DNA from 4 places in the Streptomyces sp. NPDC031379 genome. Region 1 is predicted to be linked to each of the others. Evidence: riboswitches for the same ligand, from Rfam matches in the RefSeq annotation. Region 1 holds a riboswitch; each other region holds the start of a gene.
What was found. Region 1 has a riboswitch for cobalamin ahead of ACZ5CW_RS25050 (cobalamin biosynthesis protein). Riboswitches for the same ligand answer to the same signal wherever they lie in the genome.
Positions count from the first base shown of each region.

Region 1 (4,361 bases):
GGTCGGCGAGCGCGCCGATGTCCCAGGCCTCCTCGTCGCCGCCCGCCGACGCCTGCGAGGCGTGCGTGCCGCCGGCCGCGAGGACGGTGGCCACCAGCGCGTCGGCCCTGCCCAGCAGCTCGTACAGCCCGGGGTCCGCGCCGCGCAGCGAACCGCAGTACACCGGCAGGGCGTTGGCGCCCTTCGCCTCGATCGCCTCGCACAGCGTGTCGACGAAGGCCGTGTTGCCGCTCAGTTCGTGCGCCCGGTAGAAGAGCACGCCCACGGTCGGCCGGCCCGCGCGCAGCTCGTACGCCCCGTGCACGCCGTACTCCGGCATGCTGTGCGGCTCCTCGAAGCCCTCACCGGTCAGCAGCACCGTGTCCGACAGGAACCGGGACAGCTCCAGCAGGTTCGCCGGCCCGCCCTCGACGAGGTACTTCAGCGCCTCCGCCACCACACCGGCCGGCACGGACGAGTCGGCCATCAGCTCGGCGTCCGGCACGGCCTCTCCGCCCAGCAGCACGGTCGGCACACCGGAGGCCCGCAGCGCGGCCAGTCCGTCCTCCCAGGCGCGCTTGCCGCCCAGCAGCCGTACGACGGCGACGTCCGCGCCCTCGATCAGACCGGGCAGTTCCCCGGCCACGTCGACCCGGGTCGGGTTGCCGATCCGGTAGTGGGCGCCGGAGGCCCGGGCCGCCAGCAGATCGGTGTCGGCGGTCGACAACAACAACACTGTGCTCATGCGGGCGCTCCCGGTGGAATGAAAGGCAGTCCTTGCGGCGCGCCCGACTCGATGAGCCGCCACAGCGCGTCCGTGTCCGCGTGCTGTTCGATCAGGTCGCCGAGCCGGTCGAGCTGCTCCTCGCGCAGCGCGGCGAAGGACGTGTCCGGGGCCGGCACGAAGCGGCGGCCCGCGGCGGCGGCCACCTCGCGCAGGAAGGCCCGCCGGAAACCGTCCGACTCCAGGGAGCCGTGCCAGTGGGTGCCCCAGGTCTGGCCGACCCGGCAGCCGTCCAGGAAGGCATCGCCACCGGTCACTTCGGCGACCCCGTGATGGATCTCGTACCCTTCGACGTGCTCGCCGAGGGCTTCCCCGACGGGCCGGGTGAGCGTCTTCTCGCGGGCGAACCGCACCCGGACCGGCAGGACGCCGAGCCCCTCGACGTCCCCGCGACGGCTCTCGACCTCGTCCTCGATGTGCTCGCCGAGGATCTGGAAGCCGCCGCAGATGCCGAGGACGGGCCTGCCCTCGTGCGCCCTCCTGACGATGGCCCGCGCGAGTCCCCGCTCCCGCAGCCACTCCAGCGCCCGGACGGTGCCCCGGGTCCCCGGCACGACGACGAGATCGGCGTCCGCCAGCTCCTCCGGACGGTCCACGAAGCGCACCACGACCCCCGGTTCGGCGGCCAGCGCGTCCACGTCCGTGAAGTTGGACATGAGCGGGATCGCGCACACGGCGACCCGCAGCACGTCCTCGCCGACCGGGGGAGCGACGGTGGACTCCCGGACGGTCCCGCGCAGCGACACCCGCAGCCCGTCCTCCTCGTCGATGCCGAGCCCGTGCCGGAACGGCAGCACGCCGTACGTCCGCCGCCCGGTGAGGCCCTGGAGCATGTCCAGCCCCGGTTCCAGCAGGGAGACATCGCCCCGGAACTTGTTCACCAGGAACCCGGCGACCCGTTCCTGGTCCTCGGGCGAGAGCAGGGCGACCGTGCCGAAGAAGGAGGCGAAGACGCCCCCGCGGTCGATGTCCCCCACCACCAGCACGGGCAGCCCCGCGCCCCGGGCGATGCCCATGTTGACGATGTCGGTCCGTCGCAGGTTGATCTCGGCCGGGCTCCCCGCCCCCTCACAGATCACCGCGTCATACGTGCCCCGCAACTCGGCCAGGCACTCCAGCACGGTGCCGAGCAGCCGCTGCTGCCGCCCACCGTGGTACCCGCGCGCGCTCATCTCGCCCACCGGCTTGCCCAGCAGCACCACCTGGCTGCTCTGCTCGCCACCGGGCTTGAGCAGCACCGGGTTCATCAGCGCGGTCGGCTCGACCCGGCAGGCCTGCGCCTGCATCGCCTGCGCCCGCCCGATCTCCGCGCCCTCCCTCGTCACGAACGAGTTGAGGGACATGTTCTGCGCCTTGAACGGCGCGACCTTCACACCCTGCCGCACCAGCCACCGGCAGATCCCGGCCGTCACGACGCTCTTGCCGGCGTCGGAGGTGGTGCCGGCGACGAGGAGACCCCCGTTCACTTCCCATGCCCCCCGTTCACTTCCCACGTCCCTTCACGAGTCGGCGCGCGGCGACCGTGACGCCGAGCGCGAGCAGGCCGACGCGGCGGGAGAGCCGCACGGCCCGGTCGATGTCGGTCACCTCGACGGCCCGCCCGGCTTCCCCGCCCAGCACGGGGCGGTGTTCGACCCGGCCGCCGTAGGAGAGCGTCCCGCCCAGGCGCACCCCGAGGGCGCCCGCGAAGGAGGCCTCCACGGGCCCGGCGTTCGGGCTCGGGTGCCGGGACGCGTCGGCCCGCCAGGCTCGTGCGGCACCCCGCGGATCGGGGCCGGCGCACACGGCGAGGACGGCGGTCAGCCGGGCCCCCGGCCAGCCGGCGAGGTCGTCGAGGCGGGCGGAGGCCCAGCCGAAGCGCCGGAACCGGCGGGACTTGTGACCGACCATCGCGTCGAGGGTGTTGACCGCACGGAACCCGAGCAGCCCCGGCACCCCGCCCACGGCACCCCACACCAGCGCGCCCACGACCGCGTCGGAGGTGTTCTCGGCGACCGACTCGACCACGGCCCGGGCGATCCCGTCGGCGTCCAGCGCCTGCGGGTCGCGGCCGCACAGATGGGGCAGCCGGGCGCGGGCCGCCTCGACGTCCCCGGCCTCCAGGGCACGCCCGATGGTGCGGGCCTCCCGGGCGAGCGAGGTGCCGCCGACGACCGCCCACGTGGCGGCGGCGGTCAGCGCGGCGGAGGCGGCGGGGGAGGGGCGTACGGCGCGTGCCGCCAGCGCGCCGAGCGCGGCGGCGCCACCGGCGCACACGGCGGTGTGCAGGGCGCCCCAGCCGCGGTGGTCGTGCCACAACACGCGTTCCACGGCCGCGGCCGCCCGGCCGAACGCGGCGACCGGGTGCCCCCGGCGTGGATCGCCGAGGAGCAGGTCACCGAGAAGACCGGCGGCGGCGCCGTACGCGTAGGAGCGATCGGCACCCATCGGCTCAGCCGGCCGTGGGTACAGGAGCGGGCCTGGTACGGGTCCTTCGGCAGCCGAGCATGGCGATCTAGGTCCTCACTCAGGGTGTCCGCGCCCTGGTTCGACGAGATTCGGCGGTGAGAGTTCCTGGCTCCCGGGGGTTCTTCCCCGGTCACAGTGGCGGGACCGCGCCGGATTCGCACCGGCTTCCTCTCTTGCCGCCGTACATGGCCTGGGCAGTCCACCACGCGCCCGGAACGGCCGTCAACTTGCTGTTGACCTGCGTGGGGAGAGTGTGCCGATCCCCACACCGTGGGGCGGGCGGGCATGCCAGAGGCTCCCCTTCGCAACAGCTGGAGGGGAGCCTCGGAGTGCTCGGTCAGGCCTGCGCCGACGGACGCCGGGTCAGGCCTTGCCGACGATCAGGTAGATGCCGTACGCCACCGCCGCCGCGCAGGCCGCGAAGCAGACGTAGGCGCCGGTGACGGCGAGGGTCGCGGAGCCGCCCTGGGCCGCGGCCTTCTCGCGCCGCGACAGACCGTTGATGCCGAGGGTGAACAGGGCCACCAGGCCCACCGTGAACACGAGGCTGACGCCGAAGACGGAACCGAGGGCCGCCCAGTCGATCTTCATGATGCTTCCTTGGTGAACGAGTGCTCGGGGTCAGACCGCGGCGGCCGGCGGGGCCGCCGGGGCGGCGGGGGCCGGTTCGGCGACGGGGGCGGGGATGGTGGCCGTCAGGCCCTCGGTGACCGTGCCCACCGGGGGCGGGGTCACGGCGGCGATGGCGGTGGTCACCACGCCGGCCGGCTCCTCGGTCTCGGTGACGACGTTGGTGTGGTCGACGACCTCGCGGCGGGAGATCTTCCAGATCGCGGCGCTGGCGGCGATCAGGAAGACGGCGACGGCGGCGGTGCCCCAGTCACCCAGGTCGGTGACGGACTCGGCGCCCGCGCCCACCAGGGCGGCGGCCGGCAGGGTCAGCGCCCAGGCGGCGAACATGCGGGTCGCGGTGGACCAGCGGACCACACCGCCCTTGCGGCCCAGACCGGCGCCCATCACCGAGCCCGAGACGACATGGGTGGTGGAGAGGGAGAAGCCGAGGTGGGAGGAGGCCAGGATGGCGGTCGCGGCGCTGGTCTGGGCGGCGAAGCCCTGGCGCGGCTCCAGGTCGGTCAGGCCCTTGCCCATG
Region 1 covers NZ_JBVIIT010000018.1:64,738-69,098, reverse strand. The annotation lists gene cobN (cobaltochelatase subunit CobN) at 1-724, opposite strand, end outside; gene ACZ5CW_RS25055 (cobyric acid synthase) at 721-2,229, opposite strand; gene ACZ5CW_RS25050 (cobalamin biosynthesis protein) at 2,246-3,190, opposite strand; cobalamin riboswitch at 3,289-3,430, opposite strand; gene ACZ5CW_RS25045 (hypothetical protein) at 3,575-3,802, opposite strand; gene ACZ5CW_RS25040 (inorganic phosphate transporter) at 3,833-4,361, opposite strand, start outside.

Region 2 (4,361 bases), on a different contig from region 1:
GGATGCCCATGGCCTCCCCGATCACGTGCCGGGTGGCGACGGCCTCCTCCATCTGGGCGTGCGTGCGGGCGCTGGAGAAGGCGACCGCGGCGTGCGAGGCGAGCAGCCAGCCGGCCGTCTCACTGACCTCGGTGAACGCGCCCGGGCTGCGGGAGTACAGGTTCAGCGCGCCGAGGTCCTCGTCCTCGGTGAAGAGCAGGAAGCCCATCATGCTGCCGAGGCCCAGCTCCCGGGCCCGGGTCACGTAGGCGGGCCAGCGCGGCTGCTCGGTCCGGAAGTCGGCGATCCGGAACACCCGCTCCTCCTGCTGCCGGCGGGCCGCGTCGAAGCAGGGGCCTTCTCGCAGGCGTTCCTGCAGCCGGTCGCTGTCGATCACGAGCTGGTGGGTCGGGGCGAGGGTCCGCGCGCCCTTTCCGTGCAGGATGAGGATGCCGGCCGCGTCACAGCCGGCGACGAGCCGGGTGGCGGAGGCGGTGATCCGCTCCAGGGTGGCGGTCACCGAGTCCTGCGCCAGCAGGTCGCGCGCAAAGGCCGCCAGCTGTTCGGCGAACGTGCGCCAGTCCATCGCGCCTCCTGAGTCCCGGCCGCCGTCCACCACGTCGCCTGCCCACTCCCCACCGTCTCCTGCCCACTCCCTACCATCGCATCCGCCCACCGCGCCGACGACGCGCGGCTCGACCGCCCCGCGGCGCGGCGGAAGGGCGGCGCAACCGCCCGGACGAGGCTGCCGGGCCGCCCGCGCCGGGTCCGGGTTGCGCATACCCGGCCACGACCGGGCATCACCCGCTAGGCTGACCCGTGCAGCTGGTTCGCCCCGTCCGCCAGGCGGGAGCGTCGCAAGAGGGAACCCGGTGGGAATCCGGGACTGCCCCGCAGCGGTGAGCGGGAACGACCGCCGTCATACGCACTGGGCCCGAGAGGGCCTGGGAAGCGACGGCCAGTAGGTGTCCTCCATTCGTGAGGACGTGCCCGCGAGTCCGAAGACCTGCCAACTGCCCGCGTGCGAACACTCGTACGCGGACATCCCGGTGACCTCGAGGGCGGGTCGGCGTACACCACCGCACGGAACGGCCGTGGGCCGCCGCCGTCCGGTACGTCACCCCTTCGCGCTCTCGTCCCGTCCCCGGGATCTCAGGGATTCATCTCGCGAAGGAGATCTCCGTGACCACCACGTCCGCAGCCGCGGCAGCACGGGCCACCGTGTACGGCTACCCCCGACAGGGGCAGGGCCGGGAACTGAAGAAGGCCGTCGAGGGCTACTGGCAGGGCCGTGTCGGCGCCGACGCCCTCCGGCGGACCGCGGCCGAACTGCGCCGCGCCAACTGGCGGCAGCTGGCCGAGGCCGGCCTCGACGAGGTCCCGACCGGCGACTTCTCGTACTACGACCATGTCCTGGACACCACCGTCATGGTCGGCGCGATCCCCGCACGCCACCGGGAGGCCGTCGCCGCCGACCCGCTCGCCGGGTACTTCGCGATGGCCCGCGGCACCCAGGACGCGGCGCCGCTGGAGATGACCAAGTGGTTCGACACCAACTACCACTATCTCGTCCCGGAGCTGGGCCCGGACACCGTCTTCACGGCCGACTCCGCCAAGCAGGTCGCCGAACTGGGGGAAGCCCTCGCCCTGGGGCTCACGCCCCGGCCGGTCCTCGTGGGCCCCGTCACCTACCTCCTGCTGTCCAAGCCCGCCCCCGGCGTGGCCGGCGGCTTCGACCCGCTCACCCTGCTCGACCGGCTGCTGCCCGTCTATGCCGAGGTGCTCGCCGACCTGCGCGCGGCCGGCGCGGAGTGGGTCCAGCTCGACGAGCCCGCGCTGGTCCAGGACCGCACCCCGGCCGAGCTGAACGCCGCGGCCCGCGCCTACCACGGCCTCGGCACCCTCACGGACCGGCCCAAACTGCTGGTCGCCTCCTACTTCGACCGCCTCGGCGAGGCCCTGCCGATGCTCGCCAAGGCGCCGGTCGAAGGGCTCGCCCTGGACTTCACGGAGACGGCCGCCGCCCACCTCGACGCGCTCGCCGCCGTCGGCGGACTGCCCGGCAAGCGGCTGGTCGCCGGCGTGGTCAGCGGCCGCAACGTCTGGGTGAACGACCTGGGGAGGTCCCTCGCCACCCTCGGCACCCTGCTCGGCCTGGCCGACCGGGTCGACGTGTCCGCCTCCTGCTCCCTGCTGCACGTCCCCCTCGACGCGGCGGCTGAGCGGGACATCGAGCCGCAGATCCGGCGCTGGCTCGCCTTCGCCCGGCAGAAGACCGCCGAGATCGTCACGCTCGCCAAGGGCCTGTCCCACGGCACCGCCGCGATCACCGCGGAACTGGCGGCGAACCGGGCCGACCTGGCCTCCCGCGCGACCTCACCCCTCACCCGCGACCCCGCCGTCCGCGCCCGTACCGCAGCCGTCACCGAGGCGGACGCCCGCCGCTCCCAGCCCTACCCCGAGCGGGCCGCCGCCCAGCGGGCCCAGCTGCGCCTGCCGCTGCTGCCCACGACCACCATCGGCTCCTTCCCGCAGACCGGCGAACTGCGCACCGCCCGGGCCGACCTGCGCGCGGGACGGATCGACACGGCCGGCTACGAGGACCGCATCCGGGCGGAGATCCAGGAGGTGATCGCCTTCCAGGAGAAGGCCGGACTGGACGTTCTGGTGCACGGGGAGGCCGAACGCAACGACATGGTCCAGTACTTCGCCGAGCAGCTCACGGGCTACCTCGCCACCCGGCACGGCTGGGTCCAGTCCTACGGCACCCGTTACGTCCGCCCGCCGATCCTCGCCGGCGACGTCTCGCGCCCCGAGCCGATGACCGTGCGCTGGACGACGTACGCCCAGTCCCTCACCGGCCGCCCCGTCAAGGGCATGCTCACCGGCCCCGTCACCATGCTCGCCTGGTCCTTCGTCCGCGACGACCAGCCCCTCGCCGACACCGCCCGCCAGGTCGCCCTCGCCCTGCGGGACGAGGTGAACGACCTGGAGGCGGCGGGCACTTCGGTCATCCAGGTCGACGAACCCGCCCTGCGGGAGACGCTGCCGCTGCGTGCCGACGACCACCGCGCCTACCTGGCCTGGGCCACGGAGGCCTTCCGGCTCACCACCGCCGGCGTGCGCCCGGACACCCAGGTGCACACCCATATGTGCTACGCCGAGTTCGGCGACGTCGTCCAGGCCATCGACGACCTCGACGCGGACGTCATCAGCCTGGAGGCGGCCCGCTCCCACATGCAGGTCGCCCGTGAACTCGCCGCCCACGGCTACCCGCGCGAGGCCGGACCCGGCGTCTACGACATCCACTCCCCGCGCGTACCCGGCGCGGACGAGGCGGCCGGCCTCCTGCGCACCGGCCTGCGGGCCATCCCGGCCGAACGCCTGTGGGTCAACCCCGACTGCGGGCTGAAGACCCGCGGCTGGCCGGAGACCCGGGCCGCCCTGGAGAACCTGGTCACCGCCGCCCTCACGGTACGAGCGGAGCTGTCACAGGACTAGGGGGCTCCGTTTGGATCAGCCCGGTTCCGGGAGGTTCCCGGAACCGGGCCCTTCGCCGGCCCATGGAAGGCCTATGCCTCGAACACCTCACGCACCAGCTGCTCCTGCTCGGCCTGGTGGCGCTTGGCCGAACCGACCGCCGTGGACGAGGAGTGCGGGCGCGAGATGCGCCGCAGCCGCTCGCCCGCGGGGATGTCCGCGCCGACCGCCAGGTCCAGGTGGTCGATCAGGTTGAGCGCGATGAACGGCCAGGCACCCTGGTTCGCCGGCTCCTCCTGCGCCCACAGGTACTTCTCGGCGTCGGGGTACTTGTCGACCTCCGCCTGCAGCTCCGCACCCGGCAGCGGGTACAGGCGCTCGATGCGGATGATCGCCGTGTCCGTGGCACCGCGCTTGACCCGCTCGGCCTCGAGGTCGTAGTAGACCTTGCCGGCGCAGAAGACGACCTTGCGGACCGCGGCCGGGTCGACGGTGCTGTCGCCGATGACCGGGCGGAACTCTCCGCTGGTGAACTCCTCCGCCTTCGAGGCCGCGGCCTTCAGGCGCAGCATCGACTTCGGGGTGAAGACGATCAGCGGCTTGTGGTGCGGGTTGTGCACCTGCCACCGCAGGAGGTGGAAGTAGTTCGACGGGAGCGTGGGCATGGCCACCGTCATGTTGTCCTGGGCGCACAGCTGGAGGTAGCGCTCCGGGCGGGCCGAGGAGTGGTCCGGGCCCTGGCCCTCGTAGCCGTGCGGCAGCAGCACCACCACTCCGCTGGTCTGGCCCCACTTCTGCTCCGCCGAGGAGATGAACTCGTCCATGACCGTCTGGGCGCCGTCGGCGAAGTCGCCGAACTGGGCCTCCCACATCACGAGCGCGTCGGGGCGGGCCAGCGAGTA
Region 2 covers NZ_JBVIIT010000030.1:28,689-33,049, reverse strand. The annotation lists gene ACZ5CW_RS34565 (GAF and ANTAR domain-containing protein) at 1-565, opposite strand, end outside; cobalamin riboswitch at 789-1,007, shown strand; gene metE (5-methyltetrahydropteroyltriglutamate--homocysteine S-methyltransferase) at 1,162-3,480, shown strand; gene ACZ5CW_RS34555 (multifunctional oxoglutarate decarboxylase/oxoglutarate dehydrogenase thiamine pyrophosphate-binding subunit/dihydrolipoyllysine-residue succinyltransferase subunit) at 3,552-4,361, opposite strand, start outside.
Region 2: linked by a shared signal. The riboswitch ahead of metE (5-methyltetrahydropteroyltriglutamate--homocysteine S-methyltransferase) and the one ahead of ACZ5CW_RS25050 (cobalamin biosynthesis protein) in region 1 are both predicted to bind cobalamin.

Region 3 (4,361 bases), on a different contig from region 1:
GCTGCACGGGGATGGGGGTCTGGGTCTGCGCCTGGGCGGCGCGGGCGATGCGGGTCGCCGGGCGGGAGCGCAGGTAGTACGTCGTCTTCAGGCCCTGCTTCCAGGCGTACGCGTACATCGAGGAGAGCTTGCCGATGGTCGGCGTCTCCATGAACAGGTTCAGCGACTGCGCCTGGTCCAGGAACGGGGTCCGGGCCGCGGCCATGTCGATCAGGCCGCGCTGCGGGATCTCCCACGCGGTGCGGTACAGCGCCCGTACGTCCTCGGGGATCCACGCGAAGTCCTGCACCGAGCCGTTGGAGTCGCGCAGCGCCTCCCGGGTACGGGCGTCCCAGACGCCCAGCTCCTTCAGGTCGTGCACCAGGTACGAGTTGACCTGGAGGAACTCGCCCGACAGCGTCTCGCGCTTGAACAGATTGGACACCTGCGGCTCGATGCACTCGTACACGCCCGCGATGGAGGCGATGGTGGCGGTCGGGGCGATGGCGAGGAGCAGGGAGTTGCGCATGCCGACCGCGGCGATCCGCGTCCGCAGCGCCGCCCAGCGCTCCGGCCAGGTGAACTCGACGCCGTAGTGGTCGGGGTGCAGGACACCCTGGGCCGTACGGGTCTTCTCCCAGGCCGGCAGCGGGCCGTTGCGCTCGGCGAGGTCGGCCGAGGCCTCGTACGCGGCGAGCATGATGCGCTCGGCGATCCGGGTGGACAGGGCCTTCGCCTCGGGGGAGCCGAAAGGCAGGCGCAGCTTGAAGAAGACGTCCTGCAGCCCCATCGCGCCGAGGCCGACGGGGCGCCACTTGGCGTTCGAGCGGCCCGCCTGCTCGGTCGGGTAGAAGTTGATGTCCACGACCCGGTCGAGGAAGGTGACGGCCGTGCGGACCGTCTCGTCCAGCCGCTCCCAGTCGATGTCGTCTGCCGTCACGAAGGCGCCGAGGTTGACCGAGCCCAGGTTGCAGACCGCCGTCTCCCCGTCGTCCGTGACCTCCAGGATCTCCGTGCAGAGGTTGGAGGAGTGGACGACATGGCCGGCGGTCGCCGTCTGGTTCGCCGTGCGGTTGGCGGCGTCCTTGAAGGTCATCCAGCCGTTGCCGGTCTGCGCGAGGGTGCGCATCATGCGGCCGTACAGGTCGCGGGCCGGGATCGTCTTCTTCGCGAGGCCGTTCGCCTCCGCCTTGCGGTAGGCGGCGTCGAACTCCTCGCCCCACAGGTCCACCAGCTCCGGCACGTCCGCCGGGGAGAACAGCGACCACTGCTCGTCGGCGTTGACCCGGCGCATGAACTCGTCCGGGATCCAGTGCGCGAGGTTCAGGTTGTGCGTACGCCGGGCGTCCTCACCGGTGTTGTCGCGCAGCTCCAGGAACTCCTCGATGTCGGAGTGCCAGGTCTCCAGGTACACCGCGGCCGCGCCCTTGCGCCGGCCGCCCTGGTTCACGGCGGCCACCGAGGCGTCCAGGGTCTTCAGGAACGGGACGATGCCGTTGGAGTGCCCGTTGGTGCCGCGGATCAGCGAACCGCGCGAACGGATCCGGGAGTACGACAGACCGATGCCGCCGGCGTGCTTGGAGAGGCGGGCGACCTGGTGGTAGCGGTCGTAGATGGAGTCCAGCTCGTCCAGCGGGGAGTCGAGCAGGTAGCAGGACGACATCTGCGGGTGCCGGGTACCGGAGTTGAAGAGGGTGGGGGAGGAGGGCAGGTAGTCGAGGCGGCTCATGAGCCCGTAGAGCGCCGCGACCTCGTCCACCGAGCGGGTGGTGTCGTCCTCCGCGAGTCCGCCGGCCACGCGCAGCATGAAGTGCTGGGGCGTCTCGACGACCTTGCGGGTGATCGGGTGCCGCAGCAGGTAGCGGCTGTGCAGGGTGCGCAGCCCGAAATAACCGAAGCGGTCGTCGGCCTGCGGGTCGATCAGCGCGTCGAGCCGCTCGGCGTGCAGCCGCACGAACTCGGCGGTCCGGTCCGCGATGAGACCCTCCCGGTGCCCCACGGCGACGGACTCGGTGAAGGACCGCACGCCCTGCGAGGCGGCCTCGTCCCGGATGGCCAGGGTCAGCAGCCGGGCGGCCAGCCTGGAGTAGGCGGGGTCCTCGGAGATCAGGCCCGCGGCCGCCTCCGTGGCCAGCTCGCGCAACTCCGCCTCGTCGGCCCTCGCGGACCGGCCCCGCAGCGCGGCGGCGGCGACCCGGCCGGGGTCGGCGTCGGGGAGGTCGGCGGTCAGCTCGGTCAGGGTCCGCAGCAGCGCGGCACCGGGACCGTCGGTCTTCAGCTCGCTGACTGAAGCCGGATCGGCTGGCGCGATGGTCACGTGGGGCTCTCCCTCGCTCGGCACGGGGCCTGGCGGAGGGCAGGGGCAGCCACGAGCGCGCACGGCGTCGCGTCCACCGGCCCACTCCACGAGGCCCGGACGTCTCAAGGCACCCGGACCGGACGGCCGGGCGCGCTGCCGGCAGGTCCTCGGACTGAACGGGCGTGCGGATGCACGCAAGTACACCGTTGCGGGACAGTTCCGGATTCGCACCGGATTCCCCTGCGGCGACAGCGAGGATGAGCATACATCTAGTGCTGGGCTGCCGTGTCACCCCCACATGTTGTGTCTGTTGCGTGGTGCGGCGGCTTCAGAGGGTCAACTTCCGTGGCCCGCGGGCCTGGCCGCGGGCCGGGTTGCGGGGCGCGCCGGGAGTGCTTCCATGGAAGTAGGCGTCGGCGTCCAGGGGTCCTCCGTCCCGAGCAGGCACAGGAGGAGAGTGCACGATGCCGAAGGTCGTCCGTCACCCGCCGGGCAAGGAGCGGCCGCGCAGCGCACCCATGGCGACCCTACCGCTGAGGGGGTTGGGACGCCGGGGCCACCGGCTCTGTCTCGGCTACTGGCACGGCATGACGGTCCGTTGGGAAGCCCGCCAGGACACCACCCGGCCCAAGAAGTGGCGCAGATGGTTCTCCTACACCAACGCCACCAGGATCGTCTGGACCGTCGCCGCGCTCGCGCTGCTCGCCTGGGCCGGAGAAGGCCTGTACCTCTGGTTCTCCGACGCGAAGACGACCGGCTTCGAGGACTGGCGCAAGGACAACCCGGCGTTCGACGACGCCTTCTTCCGCGTCCTGGGTCCCGTCCTCACCGCCTCGCTCGCCGCCACCTGCTTCCTGTTCTGCTGGTACGCCTGGACCAAGCACCGCTACCTGGCGAAGGCACGCAGACGCCCGCAGGACCTGGTGGTCACCGCCGGACCGGACACCGCCGAGATCGTCGGCCGGGAGGAGGTCGCCGAGGTCATCGCCCAGCGGTTGCGCAGCCGTGACACGCGCAGACCGTATCTGCTCGTCGGCGGGGTGGGGGTCGGCAAGACGGCCGTACTGGTACGGCTCACCGAGATGCTGGCCCGGCAGCGTGCCGTGCCCGTGCCGATCCGGCTGCGGGACGCCACCGGCCCCGACCTGAACTTCGAGCGCATGGCCCAGCGACGTTTCGCCGAGGAGGCGCCCCACGGCATCCTGGCGCGCACCAAGACCGAGCGGGTCTGGCAGCAGCTGATCGCCGACGACAAGGTGGTCGTCATCGCCGACGGCCTGGAGGAGGCCGTCCTCGACCCGGGGCTCCAGGAGGACCGGGACAACATCATCCGCAAGGCCATCGAACGCGCCTATCAGGAGCGGCTGCCCCTCGTCATCGCCTCCCGGCCGCACAGCCCGCTGGAGAGCACCCCCGCCGCCATCGTGGAGCTGGAACCGCTCAGCGAGGAGGAGGCATTGCGCTTCGTCGAGTCGAGAGTGCCGGAGACGGACGAGCGGCGCATCGACTGGATCGTGGAGACGGCGGAGATGACCGAGTCGCCCATCTACCTGCAGATCGCCCGGGAGCTGCACCACCACGGCGCCCTGGAACGCGACCGCCGCAGGGATCCGCGACGGCTGGACACCCGCAGCGAGGACCGCAGCCAGCTGCGGCTGTGGCTGCTGGAGACGTGGGAGCACGCCCTGCTGGAGGGACGGCTCCGCGACGACGTGGCGCTCGGTCCGCAGGAGCGCGGCGACACCCTGGAGGTGGTCTCGGCCCTGGCCTGCATCGGACTGCTCCAGGACAAACTGGAGGTCGGCTTCGCAGAGCTGCTGGGCCCGGACGTCCGGCCCGGCCCGGCCCGGCGGGCGCGGGCCCGTGCCGGACGTGCCTGGGAACAGCGCGGCTTCACCCCGAACGGCAAGCGGGGGGACGCCTCCTCCGAGTGGCACCGGCAGCAGATCTGGGGCCTGCTCTGCGACCGGGTGAGTCCGGAGGTGGGCAAGCGGCTGAGGGAGGGGAACCCGGTCCAGTGCCACGCCGTCCTCGCCCGCTTCGCGGCCCAGGCCGACAAGCTGAAGCTGGTGGAGGGCTTCGA
Region 3 covers NZ_JBVIIT010000002.1:5,063-9,423, reverse strand. The annotation lists gene ACZ5CW_RS02825 (ribonucleoside-diphosphate reductase subunit alpha) at 1-2,296, opposite strand, end outside; cobalamin riboswitch at 2,420-2,543, opposite strand; gene ACZ5CW_RS02820 (NACHT domain-containing protein) at 2,743-4,361, shown strand, end outside.
Region 3: linked by a shared signal. The riboswitch ahead of ACZ5CW_RS02825 (ribonucleoside-diphosphate reductase subunit alpha) and the one ahead of ACZ5CW_RS25050 (cobalamin biosynthesis protein) in region 1 are both predicted to bind cobalamin.

Region 4 (4,361 bases), on a different contig from region 1:
CTTCGCTCGGCGCCGGCCACGGGTGGAAGGGTGCGGTCGGCCTGGGTGACGTGATATCGGCCATCACGCGCCGGGCACGCATCCCTGAGTGCGGAAGCTGTGCCCGGCGCCGTAAGGGACTCAACCGCATCACCGTGTGGGGCTGGTGGCGCAACCGGAAGCTGTCCCTGCAGCCCGAAGGGTGACTCGCATGAATGGCGCCTCGCTCGGTCCGGGAGAGGCGCCCCCCTATGGTTCGCGATCAGCGACGAAGGAGTGTGTAGTGCCATGACCGGTAAAGGCAATGAGCAGGTCCCCCTCGACAGGATTCTGACTGTAGAGGAAGGCATCGCCTTCAAGACGCGCTCAGCAGCTCTCGCCGAGGGACAGCGCTGGCGTTGGAACGGAATTTACGCCAACCCCGAGCAGGCCGTCGCCGTCGCCAACGCAAACCCTCCCCAGCAGGCCGGAGAAGTCATATTTACCGCCATCGGGGGCCTGATTCTCTTCTACTAGAATCCGGCTTCACGGACAGGTCGCGTGCACCTGGCCCCGAAAGCGGTTCCATGGAGACCCCAGGTCGGATCACATCCGGCCCGGGGTCTTCTCGGCTCGCGGCTCAGGCGCGGACGTCGTGCCAGGGCGAGCACTCCCGGTAGGTGCTGGTCACGATGCATCCCCGCAGCTTGTACGCCGTGCCCTCGGGGAGGTTGCCGGGGACGATCTTCGTGTAGGGGGAGTCGTGGCCCAGGGTGGAGGCGACGCGGCCGTTGCTGAGTTCCGCCTGGATGCCCAGGCCGTCGGCGTAGACGTCCTTGGCGATGAGGGCGTCGCCCGGGATGTTCGGGGCGGGCTGCGGGTCGGCGTTCCAGCGGGCGTACCCGATCACCGTTCCCTTGGAGTTGTGGATGGTGATGGTGTACGACCCGTCCGGGTCCATGGCGCTGGCGGTGCCGGCCCCGGTGGTGAGCGCCGCGCCGACGAGCATCGCGCCCATGCCGAGGATCGTGCCGACGCGCTTGTGTATCAGGCCCATGTGGTTCCCCTGTTTCCGTGTACTGCGGATCGCCGAGACGCTGCTTCGTTTCACCGGCAGCGGTGACGATCAGTCATGGTCACTCTATAGAAGGGTGGTTGTGCCCCCAGGGGGGTGGGGCCCGGCTGCCCGCGGTGGCCGGTGGCGTGTCAGTCGCGTGCGGCGCAGTGCTTCAGCAGTTCGGAGATCGATTCGTCGACCAGTCGGTAGCGCACGACGCGGCCGTCCTTGCGGCCCTCGACGACGCCCGCGGCCCGCAGCAGGCGCAGCGCCTGGGAGACGGCGGTGTCCCTCATCCCGGTGGCGACGGCGAGGTCGGAGACGGCGATCGGGCCGGCCTCGTGGAGCGCGAGCAGCAGGGACAGGCGTCCGGGATCGGAGAGCAGCGAGAAGCGGTCGGCCCAGGCGCGTACCCGCTCCGGCTCGCCTACGGCGGCGATGGCGTCGCAGACCCGATGGCCGTCGATGGTGCGCTGCCCGGCACGTTCCACGGGGACGAGATGCATGGCCCCATCATCGCAGCCGGCGGCCCTGGCCTCCATATCTGTTCAGTTGTGCAGCCTTGCAGCCGCTACCCACCGCCGCCTAGTGTGAGCGGGCCGTGGTGTTCGGGAAGACCGGTGACAGCCCTCAGGGGCTCAATCCGGAGCGGCCCTCGCCACTGTGATCGGGAAGTTCCCGCCCCCTACACGCCACTGGCCGCACGGCCGGGAAGGCAGGGGCGGGCGCGTCGACCCGTCAGCCAGGAGACCGGCCACGGCATCACGAAGCTGATCCACGAGGTGCTGGAGCGTGAACGCATGACCGTGTCCGAAGGCGTGCCCGAAACGGCCGCCGCCCCGTCCTTCCGCTGGCGCCGCGAGGACACCGTCCGTACCGCGGGTCTCCTGGCCGTGATCGTCGCCCTGCACGTGGTCGCGTTCGGCATCCTGTTCCTGCTCGTGATCCCCCGTCACTACGAGGTCGGCACCAAGGCGTTCGGTCTCGGCCTCGGCATCACGGCGTACACGCTGGGCATGCGGCACGCCTTCGACGCGGACCACATCGCGGCGATCGACAACACCACCCGCAAGCTGATGGCCGACGGCAAGCGGCCGGTGTCGGTGGGCTTCTGGTTCGCGCTGGGGCACTCCAGCGTGGTGGTCGTCATGGCCGCGCTGGTCGCCGGCGGCGCGAAGCTCGCCGGCACCCTGATGAACGACGGCTCGCGGACCCACCAGGTCCTCGGCACCGTCGGCACCACGGTCTCCGGCAGCTTCCTGTACCTCATCGCCGCCCTCAACCTGGTCGCGCTCTTCGGCATTCTGCGGGTGTTCAAGGCGATGCGCGCCGGGCACTACGACGAGGCGGAGCTTGAGGCCCACCTCGACTCCCGCGGCTTCATGAACCGTGTCCTCGGCCGGCTCACCAAGTCCATCCGCCGCCCCGGCCAGATGTTCCCGCTCGGCTTCCTCTTCGGCATCGGCTTCGACACCACGACGGAGGTCCTGCTCCTCGCCCTGGCCGGCAACGGGGCCGCCGCCGGTCTCCCGTGGTACGCCGTGCTGTGCCTGCCGCTGCTGTTCGCGGCCGGCATGAGCCTGTTCGACACCCTCGACGGCACGTTCATGAACTTCGCCTACCAGTGGGCCTTCTCCAACCCGGTGCGGAAGGTGTTCTACAACCTCACCATCACCGGCCTGTCCATCGCGGTGGCCTTCTTCGTCGGCACGATCGAGCTGGTCGGCGTGCTGCACGACAAGCTCGGTCTGCACGACGGCGTCACGGACTGGATCGCAGCCCTGGACCTGGACAACGTGGGCTACGTCATCGTCGGCCTGTTCGTGGTCGTGTGGGCCGTGGCCATCGGGTACTGGCGCCTCGCCAAGGTCGAGGAGCGCTGGGCCGTCCGCGCCACCGACACGAGCTGAGGGGACCGGCCCGCGAGGCCGCTCCTTCGCCGCGGACAAAACCGGAGCAAAGGTGCCGCAAAGTGAAGTGGCGTCAGATGAACCCGCGGACGTGAGGCAACATCTTGGTGAACGGCGGGCGCCGCGCGGTCGAGGCGCGGCGCCGCCGTCGGCCGGATGGGGTGAGGGACGTGGTGGAGCCGAGGATCGCCGTCGCCGTGGTGACCATGGGCAACCGGCCCGCCGAGGTCGACGCCCTGCTGGAGTCCGTGGCCAAGCAGGACCTCGCTCCGGCCCGCATCGTCATCGTCGGAAACGGCTGCCGGCTGCCCGAGTTCGCCCACCGGCTCTCGCTGCCCGGCGAGGTCACCACCATCGACGTGGAGGAGAACCTCGGCTGCCCGGGCGGCCGGAACGTCGCCCTCGCGCGGCTGCGGAAGTACGGGGACGTCGACGTCGTCGTGGAGCTGGACGACGACGGGCTGCTCGTCGACGCCGACGTGCTGCGGCGCGTACGGGACCTGTACGCCGCCGACCCCCGCCTCGGCATCGTCGGTTTCCGGATCGCCGACGAGCACGGCGAGACCCAGCAGCGGCACGTGCCCCGGGTGGGGAAGTCGGACCCGATGCGCGGGGGGTACGTCACCGGGTTCCTCGGCGGCGGGCACGCCCTGCGCATGGCGATGCTGGCCGAGACCGGGGACTGGCCGGCGGAGTTCTTCTTCGCGCACGAGGAGACCGACCTCGCCTGGCGGGCCGCCGACGCCGGCTGGAAGATCCTGTACGCCCCCGAGCTGCTGCTCCGGCACCCCAAGACGTCACCGGCCCGGCACGCCATCTACTACCGGGTCAACGCCCGCAACCGTGTCTGGCTCGTGCGGCGCCGGCTGCCCCTGCCGCTCGCCGCGGTGCACCTGGCGGCGTGGACGCTGCTCACCCTCGCCCGCACCCGCTCGCCGGCGGGGCTGAAGGCATGGTTCGGCGGGTTCCTGGAAGGGGTGCGGGAGCCGGCGGGCGAGCGGCGGCCGATGCGCTGGCGGACGGTGTGGCGGCTCACCCGGCTCGGACGGCCGCCGGTGATCTGAGTCACGCGCGGGGGCTTCGGCGCCTGAACACGGGGGCCGCGAAAGGGAGTCCAGCGGCCACGCAGAAGGAACGGGACGGAGCCCCGGTCGTTCACCTCCGCCGACCGGGGCCCCTTTGCGTCCCCGGATCCAGCCTGCGGCGACACTCCCCCGAGTTACGCGACTTACGCGCGCGCCGTCGGGCCGGATCCGATGGAATGATCACATCAGGATGCGCCAACGGATCGCTAACATGTGGCCAACGGTTCGACGGTGGGACGCGAACCGGTTGGCCGGAAGCCGCCCGGCGGCAGTGGAACAGGCCCTGGGACGGGCGGATCCGGAGCCGGGTGCGGCGAACAGAAGGTGGCGGGAAACCGTTGCGGACAGGGC
Region 4 covers NZ_JBVIIT010000027.1:92,670-97,030, reverse strand. The annotation lists gene ACZ5CW_RS33290 (hypothetical protein) at 1-185, shown strand, start outside; gene ACZ5CW_RS33285 (hypothetical protein) at 268-495, shown strand; gene ACZ5CW_RS33280 (hypothetical protein) at 599-1,015, opposite strand; gene ACZ5CW_RS33275 (ArsR/SmtB family transcription factor) at 1,165-1,521, opposite strand; cobalamin riboswitch at 1,601-1,788, shown strand; gene nicT (Nickel transporter NicT) at 1,816-2,925, shown strand; gene ACZ5CW_RS33265 (glycosyltransferase family 2 protein) at 3,096-3,989, shown strand.
Region 4: linked by a shared signal. The riboswitch ahead of nicT (Nickel transporter NicT) and the one ahead of ACZ5CW_RS25050 (cobalamin biosynthesis protein) in region 1 are both predicted to bind cobalamin.